2 regions of the Dechloromonas sp. ARDL1 genome follow, and region 1 is predicted to be linked to the other one. Evidence: predicted binding sites of a transcription regulator. Region 1 holds the regulator's gene; the other holds the start of a gene.

The links. Region 1 encodes sigma-54, which starts transcription at its own class of promoters, with help from an activator protein. Its sites were predicted from a motif close to TGGCACGCTTNCTGCTNA; they were not measured.
Region 2: a site for sigma-54 is predicted at 4,169-4,186, ahead of aspA (aspartate ammonia-lyase). Genes of this name have one in related genera too.

What each region holds. Positions count from the first base shown of each region.
Region 1 is NZ_CP168939.1:3,890,287-3,897,960, reverse strand. Features, by position in the region: gene AB6Q56_RS19285 (response regulator) at 1-120, shown strand, start outside; gene ttcA (tRNA 2-thiocytidine(32) synthetase TtcA) at 213-1,076, shown strand; gene AB6Q56_RS19275 (FHA domain-containing protein) at 1,153-2,049, shown strand; gene AB6Q56_RS19270 (hypothetical protein) at 2,107-2,364, opposite strand; gene hprK (HPr(Ser) kinase/phosphatase) at 2,414-3,349, opposite strand; gene ptsN (PTS IIA-like nitrogen regulatory protein PtsN) at 3,359-3,805, opposite strand; gene hpf (ribosome hibernation-promoting factor, HPF/YfiA family) at 3,854-4,177, opposite strand; gene AB6Q56_RS19250 (RNA polymerase factor sigma-54) at 4,193-5,650, opposite strand; gene lptB (LPS export ABC transporter ATP-binding protein) at 5,675-6,409, opposite strand; gene recX (recombination regulator RecX) at 6,406-6,837, opposite strand; gene recA (recombinase RecA) at 6,830-7,674, opposite strand, start outside.
Region 2 is NZ_CP168939.1:3,110,361-3,118,034, reverse strand. Features, by position in the region: gene AB6Q56_RS15480 (sensor histidine kinase) at 1-433, opposite strand, end outside; gene AB6Q56_RS15475 (sulfite exporter TauE/SafE family protein) at 473-1,228, opposite strand; gene AB6Q56_RS15470 (dicarboxylate/amino acid:cation symporter) at 1,342-2,643, opposite strand; gene aspA (aspartate ammonia-lyase) at 2,685-4,109, opposite strand; gene AB6Q56_RS15460 (MFS transporter) at 4,974-6,182, shown strand; gene AB6Q56_RS15455 (single-stranded DNA-binding protein) at 6,195-6,656, shown strand; gene AB6Q56_RS15450 (HDOD domain-containing protein) at 6,721-7,569, shown strand.

The sequences.
Region 1 (7,674 bases):
GCCGCCATGCATGACGACAGGGAGGCCTGCATTACCGCAGGTATGGACGACTACCTATCCAAGCCAATCAAGGTCAGGGAATTCCAGCAAAAACTTGCCGCCTATGCCCGAACTGTCTGATTAGACATCGAAAATTACCTGTCCGACAGCTTATCCAGAGAGTAAACTTGCGGCTTTTCGCAATCGCGGGTCGGGTCACTCCGTCAGTCACAATGAACAGCTCCAACACCCTGCAAAAACTCCGCAAGTTCCTCGAAGGTCGCACCGGCAAGGCGATCATCGACTACAACATGATCGAGGACGGCGATACCGTGCTCGTCTGCGTTTCCGGCGGCAAGGATTCCTATACCCTGCTCGCCATGCTGATGGCCCTGCAGCAGCGCGCCCCGGTCAAGTTCCGCCTGATCGCCATGAATCTCGATCAGAAACAGCCCGGCTTTCCGGCCGATGTCCTGCCGAATTACTTCAAATCGATCGGCATCGACTATCGCATCATCGAATCCGACACCTACTCCATCGTCAAGGACAAGATTCCCGAAGGCAAGACCACCTGCTCGCTCTGTTCCCGCCTGCGCCGGGGCATCATCTACCGTACCGCGAAGGAGTTGGGGGCCAACAAGATCGCCCTCGGCCATCACCGGGACGACATGGTACATACGCTCTTCCTGAACCTGCTGTTCGGCGGCAAGATCAAAGCCATGCCCCCCAAGCTGGTCACCGACGACAAGGCCCATGTCGTGATCCGCCCGCTCGCCTATTGCGCCGAGGTCGATATCGCCAAATTCGCCCGTGGCATGGAGTTTCCGATCATTCCCTGCAACCTGTGTGGCTCTCAGGACAATCTGCAGCGCCAGAAGATTCGTGAAATGATGCAGGAATGGGATAAACGCTACCCGGGACGTACCGAATCGGTATTCACCGCCATGCAGAATGTTGTTCCATCGCACCTGGCCGATCTGGACCTCTTCGACTTCCATGGCCTGACCCTCGACACCCCGGTCGACGAGGGCGATATCGCCTTCGATAGCCCCGAAATGCCTATCAGTGGAACCATCCCTATAAGTCTAAAGGCATAATGCATAATGAGGGCAGAGCAGCATATAATCTGCTTTCGATAATTTTTCCATTTCCATTTCCGGTCCTGGCTAAGCAATGAGCGCTACGCAACGCAGATTGACGGTCATGTTCGCCGACGTTTCCGGCAGTACGGCGCTTTTCGAAAAACTAGGCGACCGGGAAGCCATGCATGCCGTCGAGCGCTGCCTGAAGCGCATGAAGCGCTCCATCGACGGCTACAAGGGAAAGACGGTCCAGATTGTCGGCGACGAATTACTGGCCGCCTTCGAGACTGCCGAAGAGGCCTGCCAGGCTGCAATCGACATGCAACAACGCATCGCCGACCTGCCACCGGTTTCCGGCCTGAAGCTGACTATCCGTATCGGTCTCCACAGCGGGGTCGTGCAGGAAAGCGAGGGCAAGCTGAGTGGGGCGGCTGTCAGCACGGCGGCACGCATCGCCGGCATTGCCCGACGCGACCAGATCCTGTGTAGTTCGGAGCTGGTCGGGGAGCTGCCTCAACCCGGGATCATCACCGTCGATCCCATGCCCAAGCTGGGCACCGTTGCCGAAAACGGAACCGAACTATCGCTCTTTCAGGTGCACTGGCCCAGCTACCAAGGAACCTCATCACCCCTCTCGACTTTCGGCGAAGTCAGCCGTCTTCCAGTCGAACGCCTGTGCATCCGTTATCGCGGCAAGGCCTTTCTGGTCGATGAAAAGACCCCGGTCCTCACAATCGGCCGCGACCTCGGCTGCAAACTGACCATCGACGACCGCAAGGCTTCGCGCCAACATGCCCGCGTCGAACGCCGCAACGACGGCTTCTACCTGATCGATACCAGTACCAATGGCACTTTCGTGACCTTGTCCGGCCGCCAGGAAGTCATGGTTCGCCGCAATGAGATGCAACTCGACGGCAAAGGCAAATTCGGGTTCGGCAGCTCCGCCAACGACCCACAGTCGGACCTCGCCGACTTCGAGCATCTGTAAACGGCAATCGGCCGCCTGAAGGCGGCCGACGTCGGATATATTTCTTCTCGGTTCGGATTACTTTGCGGCAGCGTCAGCCGAGCATTTCTTCATGAAGCTGTTCTTGGCGGCACCGGCCAGTTTCTTTTCCTTGGCCTTTGCGGCGCACTCGGCGTTTTCGGCGGGAGCCCCGGCGTCGGCTTGGCATTTCTTCATGAAACTGTTCTTGGCAGCGCCAGCCAGCTTCTTTTCGGCTGCGCGGGCAGCACAATCGTCGGCGGCATAAACGGCATTGGCGGAAAACGCGACAAGCAGCAGCGCGATCAGTTTTTTCATGGTGGATGTCCCCCGTAGTGTGCAAAAACGCCGACGTACTATCAGCGATTCATGCGTCATCGTCAAGCATCATGCGCTGCTGGCGATCCATGAAATCCTGCAGGCTATCGATGCCCCGCAATTGCAGGATGGTGTTGCGTACCGCCGCCTCGAGCAGGACCGCCAGGTTGCGACCGGCCGCCACGGGAATGACGACCTTGCGCACCGGAACCCCCAACACCTCCTGGGTCTGGGCATCCAGGGGGAGACGGGGCGCATCGGCTGCGGCAGCCGTCTTTTGCAGATGAACAATCAGCTTGAGCTTCATTTTCCGGCGCGAGGCGGTTTCGCCGAAGATGGTCCGGATATTGAGCAGCCCGAGCCCACGCACCTCGAGGAAATCCCGCAGCATGCCGGGGCAGCGGCCTTCGATGGTGGTCGGCGCAATTCGTGCCATCTCGACCACATCGTCGGCGACCAAGCCATGCCCCCGGGAGATGAGTTCGAGTGCCAGTTCCGACTTGCCGACCCCCGAATCGCCGGTAATCAGTACGCCCATCCCCAGGACATCCATGAAGACGCCATGGAGGCTGACGGTGTCGGCGAGGCGGGCCGATAGATAGATACGCAGCAGGTCGATGACTGCCGAGCAGGGCTTGGGCGAGTTGATCAACGGCGTACCTGTCTGGGTACAGGTTTCCACCACTTGGGACGGCGGCGTCAGGCCATCGGCGACAATGACGGCTGGCGGCTGAGCACTGAGCAGGTCGACAAACATCTGGCCGAAACGCCGCTCGCCAATGTGCATCGCCCAGTCATACTCGGCCAGGCCAAGCACCTGCACACGCTCTGGGTGAATGATGTTGATATGACCAACCAAATCGGCCCCGTAGCTGTTGGAGCCCTTGATTTCGATGCGACGGTCTGCGTTCTGACCAATATGCCAGTTCAGCAGCAACTTTTCCCGATTATCCTTGTATAGCTGAACCAGACTGACGTGACGCACGACTGGAACTCAGGACTGAAATAGCGCTAAAACCGCGGTCGAATCGGCGGCCGTCTGCAGCTTCTCCCGGAATCCCCGGTCCGAAAAACGCTGGGCCAGTTCCGAGAGGATCTGGAGGTGCTGCTCGGTCGCCTGCTCGGGAACGAGCAGGACAAACAACAGGTCGACCGGCCTGCCGTCCGGAGAGTCGAAGGGCACCGGTGTTGTCAGGCGCATGAATGCGCCGGCAGCCTGCTTGAGGCCCTTGATGCGCCCATGCGGAATGGCGACGCCTTGACCCAAACCGGTGGAACCGAGTTTTTCACGGGCAAACAGGCTGTCAAAAATGGTCGAGCGGGCCAGACCCAGACGGGTTTCGAACAGGATGCCGGCTTGTTCGAAAACGCGTTTCTTGCTGCTGGCTTCGAGATTCAGCAGCACCTGATCGGCACTCAGTAGATTGTTGAGAGGGTTCATAAGAGTGGATAAAACAAAGCCGCAGCTTACGCTGCGGCCATTGGGCGCTTATTCGGCGGCATGCAGCCCGGGCTTTTCACCGCGATGGTGATCCTGGACCTTTTGCTTGTGCTTCTGGACCTGTCGGTCAAGCTTGTCGAACATCGAATCGATGGCGGCATAGAGATCGTCGCCGGACTCTTCGACATGCATGTCCTTGCCCGGAACGTGCACGGTGACTTCAGCCTTCTGCTTCAGCTTTTCGACAGACAGCACCACGTTGACGCCGGTCACTTTATCGAAGTGACGGACCACGGGATCCAGCTTGTTTTCCACGTATTCGCGCAGTGCGGGGGTTACTTCGATGTGATGACCACTGATCTGCAGATTCACTTTTTTCTCCTCTCTCTACAGGGTCTTGCGTAAATTGACCGGTGGGATGTTGAGCGACTCGCGGTATTTGGCTACCGTACGTCGGGCAACTACGATTCCCTGCTGGCCTAGTATTTCGGATAATTGGCTATCCGACAAGGGCTTCTTGCCTTCCTCGGCTCCGATCAATTGCTTGATCAAGGCCCGGATGGCCGTGGCAGAACAAGCCCCACCGGTATCGGTGGCGACATGGCTGCCGAAGAAGTATTTCAGTTCGAAAATGCCGCGCGGCGTGGCCATGTATTTCTGGCTGGTCACGCGCGACACCGTCGATTCGTGCAGGCCGAGGATGTCGGCGATTTCACGCAGGACCAGTGGCCGCATGGCGACTTCGCCATGCTCGAAGAACTGGCGCTGGCGGTCGACAATGGCCTGCGTGACGCGATGGATGGTATCGAAGCGCTGCTGGACGTTCTTGATCAGCCAACGAGCCTCCTGCAACTGGGTGGACATGTTGCCGTTGCCGCGCCGCTGCTTGGCGAGAATCTCGGCATACAAACGGTTGATGCGCAGACGGGGATAGGCGTCCGGGTTGATGTAGGCCGTCCACTTGCCCTTGAGCTTTTTCACAATCACGTCAGGCGTGATGTAGCGTGCCTCGACCTGAGCATAGCCAGCAGCCGGACGCGGGTTCAGGCTGGTGATCAGGGATTGGGCGGCCTTCAGATCCTCGTCGTCATAGCCGGTGACTCGACGCAACTTGGCGAAATCGCGGGCCGCCAGCAATTCAAGGTGTTTCTCGACGATGACCAGCGCCACGTTGCGATCGTACTCGTCCGGCAAGGCCTTCAGTTGCAGGCGCAAGCATTCCTGCAGATTGCGCGCACCGATTCCGGTCGGGTCGAAGTTCTGGATGTGACGCAGCGCGATTTCGAGCTCTTCGAGCTCGATCTCGTATTCCGGCGGCAGGGTTTCCCACAGCTCCTGCAGGGACGCCGAGAGGTAGCCGTCGTCGTCGAGCGCTTCGATCAGGAAGCGAACCAGACTGCGGTCGCGCTCATTCAGCTGGGTCATCCCGAGTTGCCAGCCAAGATGCTCGCGCAGGCTGACGTTGGCAGCATGAATATCCTGGCTGTCGCTGTCATCGTCTTCGTCGCGGCCGGCTCCGGTAAAAGTGCCAGCATCGGAAGCCCAGCGGTCGTCATCGACCTCGGAAGGCGAACTCGGCGGTTCGGTTTCGCGGTCCTCGCGCGGCTCGCGCTCTTCACTGCTCTCGCTGCGCGACTCCTCGTTGCGCGGGGAATCAAACTGCTGGGCGTTGGCGAACGACTCCGGCCCCTCGTCCTCGCGTTCCAGCATGGGATTTTCGAGCAGGTAGCGCTCGATTTCCTGCTGCATCTCGATGGTCGACAACTGCAGCAGCTTGATCGACTGCTGCAACTGCGGGGTCAGCGCCAGATGCTGGGATAGTTTGAGTTGGAGTGCCGGCTTCATCGGTTGGGGTCTGGTGCGGCTCGGTCAGAGCTTGAAGTGCTCGCCGAGATATACCTTGCGCACGCTTTCATTCTCCACGATTTCAGCTGGCCGTCCAGCAGCAAGTACATTACCGGCATTGATGATGTAGGCGTGATCGCAGATGCCGAGGGTCTCACGGACGTTGTGGTCGGTGATCAGCACACCAATGCCGCGCTCCTTCAGGAAGCGGATGATCTTCTGGATTTCCAGCACGGCGATTGGATCGACCCCGGCGAACGGTTCGTCAAGCAGGATGAAGCGCGGGCTGGTGGCCAGCGCCCGGGCGATTTCGACGCGGCGCCGCTCACCACCGGAGAGGGCGGCCGCATTGACGTGGCGCACGTGGTCGACATGCAACTCCTTGAGCAGGCCTTCCAGGCGGTCGTTCAGTTCGGCTTCGGGCAGCTTCTGCAGTTCGAGGACGGCGCGGATGTTTTCCTCGACGTTGAGCTTGCGGAAGACCGAGGCTTCCTGCGGCAGATACGACAGTCCGAGGCGCGCCCGGCTGTGCATCGGCTGGTGCGTCAGGCGGTTGTCGTCGATATGGACTTCACCGCCATCGGCCGCGACCAGGCCGACGATCATGTAGAAACAGGTGGTCTTGCCTGCGCCGTTCGGACCGAGCAGGCCGACCACCTCGCCCGACTTGACCTCGAAGGAAACGTCCTCGACGACGGTCCTCGCCTTGTAGCGCTTCTTCAGGTTGTTGGCGGTCAGTTTGGCGGCAGACGTGGTCATTGCTCGAGACCGCGCAGGACGCGGCGGATGGCTTCGCTGGAAAAACCGCGATATTGCAGGAAACGCTGCTGTTTGGCACGCTCTTCCGGCGATTGCGGCAATTCCCTGAACTTGCGCTGCCAGACGCTGCGGCAGCGTTCGGTTTCATCGCCCCCCTCCGGAAGCGCGGCAGCGATTTCTTCGTCAGCAACGCCTTTCTGCCGTAATTCCTGCTTCAGCCGCGCATTGCCGTAACGCCCGGCGCGCGCCACGACGCGCTGGGCGGCATAGCGGGTATCGGACAGCAGGCGTTCGCTTTGCAGGGTGTCGAGCACGGCGTCGAGTTCTTCCTCGGATTCGGCATGCGATGCGAGCTTGGTCTTCAACTCGGCCCGGCTGTAATCGCGCCGGGTGAGTAGTTGCAGGGCCCGCACGCGCAGGTCAGGCATCGGCCTTGGCTTTGGTCGGCTTGATCACGGTGGTGCTGGCGGCCTCGCGGATGCCGGCTTCGATTTCGGCGGCGATTTCCGGGTTGGCCTTTAGGAATTCGCGGGCATTGTCCTTGCCCTGGCCGATTTTCTCGCCCTTGTAGGCGTACCAGGCACCTGATTTGTCGACCAACTTGTGGGCGACGCCCATTTCGACGACTTCGCCCTGGCGGGAAATACCTTCGCCGTAGAGGATGTCGAAGATGGCTTCGCGGAACGGAGGAGAAACCTTGTTTTTGACAACCTTGACCTTGGTTTCGCTACCGATGACCTCGTCGCCCTTCTTGATCGAACCGATGCGGCGGATGTCGAGGCGGACGGAAGCATAGAACTTCAGCGCGTTGCCGCCGGTGGTGGTTTCCGGCGAACCGAACATGACGCCGATCTTCATGCGGATCTGGTTGATGAAGATAACCAGCGTGTTGGTCTTCTTGATATTGGCAGTCAACTTGCGCAGCGCCTGCGACATCAGGCGGGCGTGCAGGCCGACCATCTGGTCGCCCATTTCGCCTTCGATTTCGGCACGCGGGGTGAGGGCGGCGACCGAGTCGACGATGATGATGTCCACCGAGCCGGAGCGGACCAGCATGTCGGCGATTTCCAGCGCCTGTTCGCCGGTGTCCGGCTGCGAAATCAGCAGGTCGGAGACATTGACGCCGAGCTTCTGGGCGTATTGCGGATCGAGCGCGTGTTCGGCGTCGATGAAGGCCGCCGTGCCGCCGAGCTTCTGCATTTCGGCGACGACCTGCAGACAGAGCGTGGTCTTGCCGGACGATTCCGGGCCGTAGATTTCGACGA
Region 2 (7,674 bases), 780 kb from region 1:
GGCCGTTGCCGCTCTCCAGGGCTTCGCGGAAATAAGGACGGAAGGACAGGTCTTCGCCGAGGAAACTGTCCGGGCGTCGCCAGTTGCTGGTAGCCAATACCTTGCCCTGGGTGTCCATGACATAGATGGCCAGTGTGCCGGTGCGTTCGTTGAGCTTCTCGAGATAGTTGTTGACCCGGGCGCTCGCCTGTTCGCCGCCCTTGCCGGCCAGCAAATCGAGCACTTCCGGCGTCAGGCTCAGGGTGCCGGGCAGGTAGGCGTATTTGCCGATTTCGCGCTCCAGGCTGGTGGCGTAGAGATCGAGCCGGTGCAGGCCGGTCGCCTGCAGGTCGGCGATGCCCAGACGCTGCGCGATCCGGTAGGCCGAAAAGCCGCTCAGGGCGACCAGCAGCAGGCAGAGCAGCAATAGCGGCAGGGAACGGACTCGGAGCATCGATGGGCGGGCCGGGAGGGACGGTCTATGTTACCGCGCTCAGCCGAGGAGATCGGCCAGTTGCTTGGCGATGAGCACGACGACAACGCCGAGGAAGGCCTTGCGGATGAAACCGGCGCCATGCTTGATCGCCAGGTGGGTGCCCATCCACGAGCCGGCCAGGTTGCAGACGGCCATGACCAGCCCGACCTGCCACAGGATTGGGCCGTGGCTGGCGAAGAAGGCGATGGCCGAGAGATTGGTGGCGAAGTTGATGACCTTGGCGCTGGCCGAGCCCTGCACGAAGTCCATGCCGAACAGGCGGACGAAGCCGAAGATCAGGAAGCTGCCGGTGCCCGGGCCGAAGAAGCCGTCGTAGAGGCCGATGATGCCGCCGAACAGGGCGCCTTTCCAGCGGTCGCGGCCGTCGATGACGCGCGTCACCTGCTGGCCGAGATCCTTCTTCATGAAGGTATAGAGCGCGACGGCGATCATCATGACGACAACCAGCGGGCGCATGGTTTCGCGCGGCAGCCAGGCGACCAGCGCGGCGCCGCCCCAGGCGCCGAGCAGGGCAGCAACGGTGGCCGGCAGGACGACGAGCCACGGGATGCGTACGCTGCGGGCGTAGCGCCACAGGGCGGCACCGGTGCCGGCGATGCTCGATACCTTGTTGGTACCGAACAGTACGGGGATGGCCGTCTGCGGGAACTGCGAGAGCAGCACGGGAATCTGGATCAGGCCGCCGCCGCCGACCACGGCATCGACCATGCCGGCGAAAAAGGCAGCGGGAGCGAGGATGGTCCAGTCGATCATGGGTGAATTATGGTGTGTTCAGGACGTTTGCAGTAAAAAAGCCCGGCGCGGGCGCCGGGCAAGCAAGGGGATCAGCTCAGAGGGATGGCCGATCCCGGAGGAGACAAAACGGATCAGGCGCCCTGGGTGACGGCGTCTTCCGGTACAGGCAGGGCCTCGTCGGCATCGGCCAGTTCGGCCGGCACCGGGTCGATGGCACCTTCCCATTTGGCGACGGCGGCGGTGGCGATGGCGTTGCCCAGCACATTGGTCACGGTGCGGCCCATGTCGAGGAAGTGGTCGATGCCGAGGATCAGCAGCAGGCCGGCTTCCGGCAGGCCGAACATGGGCAGTACGGCGGCGACGACGACCAGCGAGGAGCGCGGCACGCCGGCGATACCCTTGGAGGAGACCATCAGCACCAGCAGCATGGTGATCTGGGCGGTCAGCGACATCGGGATGTCGTAGGCCTGGGCGATGAACAGGGCCAGGAAGGTGGTGTACATCATCGAACCGTCGAGGTTGAACGAGTAACCGAGCGGCAGCACGAAGCCGGTGACGCGGTTCTTGATGCCGAATTTTTCCAGCTGTTCCATCAGCTTCGGATAGACCGATTCGCTGCTGGCGGTCGAGAAGCCGACCAGCATCGGGCCGCGTACCAGGTTAAGCAGGCGGAAGATATCCTTGCCGAGAACGATGTAGCCGGCTGTGATGAGCACGGCCCACAGCACGGCGAGGGCGATGTAGAAGCTAAGCATGAACTTGCCGAAGACAGCCAGCATGCCCAGGCCCTGGGTGGTGATGGCACCGGCGACCGCGCCGAAGACGCCGAACGGGGCGAAGCGCATGACGTAGTCGGTGACCTTCAGCATGACGTGCACCACTTCATCCATGGTGTTGACCAGCGAGCGGGCGGTCTGGTTGTGCAGGTGGCCGAGGGCCAGGCCGAAGAACACGGCAAACACGAGGATCTGCAGGATTTCGTTGCCCGACATGGCTTCCATGATGCTCTTGGGGAAGACGTGGGTGATGAAGTCCTTGAGGTTCAGCGCGCTGGTCTTGAGGTTCAAGCCGGCGGCGCTTTCCGGCAGCGGCACGGCGAGCGCGGCGCCCGGCTGCAGCAGGTTGGCGAACAACAGGCCGATGAACAGCGAGCAGAAAGAGGCGACGATGAACCAGCCCAGCGCCTTGGCGCCGATGCGGCCGACTGTCTTCGAGTCGCCCATGTTGGCCAGCCCGGCGACCAGGGTGGCGAAGACCAGCGGAGCAATGATCATCTTGATCATGCGCAGGAAGATGTCGGTCAGGATGCCGAAGTAGCCGGCAATTTCCTTGGCGGCCGCCGGCGATGGCGCCAGGGTGTTGCAGGCGTAGCCGACGGCGACGCCGAGGACCATGGCGATGCCGATCCAGGTGGTCAGGCGATTCATTTTCATGGAGTTGTCTTCCTTCTCTCGAATGGATTGCTTTTGGGTAATCAGTGGGCCTTGGCGGCCGGAATGTGCTGCGGGCGGGTCAGGACTTCTGGTCGCAGGACCTCGGTCAGCTGTTCGACGCTCATCAGCCCGCGCTCGGTGACCACCTCGGCGACACCACGGCCGCTGCGGAAGGCCTCGGCGGCGACTTCGGTGGCGTTGGCGTAGCCGATGTAGGGATTCAGGGCGGTGACGATGCCGATGGAGCGCTCGACCGATTCGCGAAGCAGGTCGCGGTTGGCGGTGATGCCATTGACGCAGTGGTCGGCGAGTACCTTGCAGCCATTGGTCAGGTGCAGCACGCTTTTGAACAGGCTGTGGGCGATGATCGGCTCGAAGGCGTTGAGCTGGAGCTGGCCGGCTTCGGCGGCGAAGGTGACGGTGGCGTCGTTGCCGATGACCTCGAAGGCAATCTGGTTCATGACTTCCGGGATGACTGGATTGACCTTGCCCGGCATGATCGATGAACCGGCCTGGCGCGGCGGCAGGTTGATCTCGTTGAAGCCGGCGCGCGGGCCGGAGGAGAGCAGTCGCAGGTCGTTGCACACCTTGGACAGTTTGACGGCGACGCGCTTCAAGACGCCGGACAGCTGCACGAAGCTGCCGCAGTCCTGGGTCGCTTCGATCAGGTTGGGTGCGGTGACGACCGGGATGCCGCTGATTTCGGCCAGCTTGCGGCAGACCAGCGGGGCGTAGTCGGGGTGGGCGTTGATGCCAGTGCCGATGGCGGTGGCACCGAGGTTTATTTCGCGGATGAGTAGCGCGGCTTCCTTCAGGCGCTCCTCGTCCTCGCCGAGCATCACGGCGTAGGTCGAGAATTCCTGGCCGAGGGTCATCGGCACGGCATCCTGCAACTGGGTGCGGCCCATCTTCAGCACGTCGGCGAATTCGTCGGCCTTGCGCTCGAAGGCCTTGCGCAGATAAGCCATGGCCTCGACCAGGCGGAAGATGCCGACATAGGTTGCCAGCTTGAGCGCCGTCGGATAGACGTCGTTGGTCGACTGGCTCATGTTGACGTGTTCGTTCGGGTGCAGCGCCTTGTAGTCGCCGCGTTCCTTGCCGAGGATTTCGAGGGCACGGTTGGCGATCACCTCGTTGGCGTTCATGTTGGTCGAGGTGCCAGCACCGCCCTGGATGACATCGACGACAAACTGGTCGTGAAGCTTGCCGTCGATCACCTCGCGGCAGGCGGCGACGATGGCGTCGGCGCGTATGGCGTCGAGCAATCCCAGCTGCTGGTTGGCCTGGGCCGCGGCCTTCTTGATCTGGGCCAGGGCGCGGATCAGGTCGGGATAAACGGCAATCGAAATGCCGGTGATCGGGAAATTCTCCAAGGCGCGCAAGGTGTGCACGCCGTAGTAGGCGGTGCAGGGAACCTCGCGGTCGCCGAGCAGGTCGTGCTCGAGGCGGGGCGGTGTGGTGGGCATCGGTTGTCTCCTGTGTTTATTCATGGCCGTCAGCGTCGAGGCTGTGGGTGGGTTAATCCATTGCACGGGGCGTGCCAGGGGTTGTTTGTGCTGTAAGTGGCTGATTTTTTGTGATTGGCTGTTCTGGTGCGGGTGGAGTGGTATCGGAAAACCGAATTTCTCGGTGTTGGGGGTGTTCGGGTTTCCGAACGGGTGGCTTTTTTTAAGCGTTGTTTTCCGCCTTGAGGGCGGGCGTACTTTCTTTTGCTTCGCCAAAAGAAAGTAGCCAAAGAAAAGGCGACCCCAGCTTACGCGGTCGGCTTCGCCGACTTCCCTGTGCTACTCGCTACTGGCGAGGGCTGCGGAACTCGGCCCTACGGGCCTCAAACAGTCCTCGCCCTTTTTCCGCCAGTAGCTGCGTTGCTCGGCGCTTCAGATGGGGACCCGAAAGGCGTCACGCGACTGGGTGCCGTCGTCCGTTAAATGGCGCAGTGCGATGGTTCGGTGCAAATGCTCAAAGTCTTGTTTCCGTTCGATACCGGACGCTTTTTCGGGCCCCTTGGAAGGTGCCGAGCAACGCAGAAATGCCGGGAGCCTTCGGCTTGCCTTGTTTGAGCCGCAGGCGAGTTCAGGCAAGCCGCCCGGCGTTTCGAGTAGCGCAGGGAACCCGCGTAGCGGGCACCGACCCGGGGTCGCCTTTTCTTTGCTTACTTTCTTTTGGCGAAGCAAAAGAAAGTGAGACGCCCCGCAAGGGCGGAAAGCAACGCTTGAACAATGAAATAACCACGGTTTGCGCCAACAACAACCTCAGCGCGCCCCCCGTTACCCCATCCCCAAACCTGCTAAACTTCCCGCCCCGCTGCAATGCAACATAACCAAACCATAATGTCCCCCCCCTCCGATCGCATGAGCCCCGATGAGCGCCGCGCCGGTGCCTCGTTGGCCTCCATCTTCGCCCTGCGCATGCTCGGCCTGTTCCTGATCCTGCCGGTCTTTTCGGTTCATGCAAAAACACTTCCCGGGGGCGACAACCTGGCGCTGGTCGGCCTCGCCCTTGGCGCCTATGGCCTGACACAGGCTTTTTTCCAGATTCCCTATGGCATCGCTTCCGACATCTTCGGTCGCAAGCGGGTCATCGTCGTCGGCCTGCTTATCTTCGCGCTGGGCAGTTTTGTCGCCGCCTGGGCGCCGGACATGACCTGGATCATCGTCGGCCGCGTGTTGCAGGGCATGGGTGCCATCTCGGCCGCCGTCACCGCACTGGCTGCCGACCTGACGCGCGAGGAGCATCGCACCAAGGTGATGGCCATGATCGGCTCGTCGATCGGGCTCGTCTTTGCCCTGTCGCTGGTCGGCGCTCCCATCCTGTACGGATGGATCGGCATGGGCGGGCTGTTCGTGATGACCGGTGCGCTGGCGCTGGCGGCCATTGTCCTGCTGCTCAAGGCGGTGCCGCCGGCCCCGCCGCCGCACGGTCACGAGAAACTACCATTGCGGCGGGTGATTTTTGACGCCGACCTGCTGCGCCTGAATCTCGGCATCTTCACGCTGCATATGGTGCAGATGGCCATGTTCGTCGTTCTGCCGCACGCCCTGGTCAATCACGGTGGCTTGGCAGCGGCAGCGCACTGGAAGGTCTATCTGCCGGCAGTACTGGTGTCCTTTGTCATCATGGTGCCGGCGATCATCGCCGCCGAGCGCAAGGACAAGATGCGGCCGGTCTTCATCGCCGCGGTCGGCCTGCTGGTTGTCGTCCAGGCCGGGCTGTACCTGATGCACGAAAGCCTGTGGGCGCTGGCCTTGTGGCTTTTGTTGTTCTTCGTCGCCTTCAACGTGCTGGAAGCCACCTTGCCTTCCCTGGTCTCGCGCACCGCGCCGCCAGCCGCCAAGGGTGCGGCTCTGGGCGTGTACAACACGACGCAGGCGGTGGGGCTTTTCATCGGCGGCGCGCTGGGCGGAACTATTGCGCAGCATTTCGGCGATAATGCTGTTTTTGCCGCATGCACCGGATTGGTCCTGATCTGGCTGGTGGTGGCGAATACCATGAATTTCCCGCAGCGGCGCCAACCGGCCGATGCGGCACCCACTGTTTAGGAGATACAGGCAATGGCATCGGTTAATAAATGGATCGGCATCGGGAATCTGGGGCGCGATCCGGAAACGCGTTATACCGCCAGCGGCGAGGCAATCTGCAATTTCAGCATCGCCTGTACCGAAACCTGGAAGGACAAGCAGACCGGCGAGCGCAAGGAAATGACCGAGTGGGTGCGCATCTCGGCTTTCGGCAAGCTGGCCGAGATTTGCAGCCAGTACCTGAAGAAGGGCTCCCAAGTCTACGTCGAGGGCAGCCTGCGTACCCGCAAGTGGACAGACAAGGACGGCCAGGAGCGCTACACCACCGAAATCCGCTGCGACGACATGAAGATGCTCGGTTCGCGCCAGGGCATGGGCGCACCGGCAGGTGGCGGCGGTGGCGGCTACGACGAGCCGGCCGATTACGCCCCGGCGCCGCCGAAGAACAAGCCGAAGCCCTCGTTCGACGATCTGGGCGACGACATTCCGTTCTGACCCGACAATAGCCGGGGGCGTTTTGGTTCCCGGCTTCGCCTGAACACCCGTTCAAAGGTATCCCATGACCAACGCCGTCACCTTCAAGGTTCTCGAAGACATCGCCCGCGACCTGTCGGGTTCCGAGATTACCTTCCCGACCTTCCTCGACATCACCTTCCAGGTGCGCAGCGCGCTCAAGGACCCCAACCTGAGCATCGAGCAGTTGGCGAAGCTGGTCGGCGCCGAGCCGCTGATGAGCGCCAAGATCATCCGCATGGCCAACTCGGTGGCATTGAACCCGAGCGGCCGCGAGATCGCCGATGTGAAGAGCGCCATCGTCCGGGTCGGCATGGAGGCGGTGCGCACCGTGTCCTTTGCCGTGGCCATGGAACAGTTGCTGAAGTCCAAGCAGATGCAGCCGTTCGAGGGGATTTCGCAGCGCCTGTGGGAGCACACCTCGCATGTCGCGGCACTGTGTCGCGTCCTGGCCCGCAAGCTGGCCAGGATTAATGGCGACGAGGCAATGTTCACCGGGCTGGTGCACGATCTCGGCGTCTTCTACCTGATGTCCCGCGCTGCCAACTTTCCCGAGCTGGTTAACGACAAGGTCGAGTTGCACGGCCTGCTTGTTGGCTGGCACGACAACATCGGTCATGCACTGCTGTCGGCGCTGGGCTCGCCGGAGCCGGTGCTGGAGGCGGTGCGCGACCACGAGACCGATCGGGAGATCGAGTCTGTCGGTAATCTGTCGGACGTGCTCTACGTCGCCAACAAGATTGCCAACCGCACTTCCTGCTGGCGCGACCCGGAACTCGACGGCGCCGTCGATACCTCGATGCTCGATACCTTGTTCGATGCCGAGACGCTGGCCGAAATCGTCGAGGAATCCGAAGAGGAAGTCCAGTCGCTGAAGGTCGCCCTGGGGGGCTGAGTAAGGCTGACGAGCGCGTACGCTACGCCTGCCGCGCCCTGCGTCGGCGTGCGTATCGCCGGGTCTTGAAATTAGTAGCTTGAGCGGCTCGGACAGAAGGCCGCC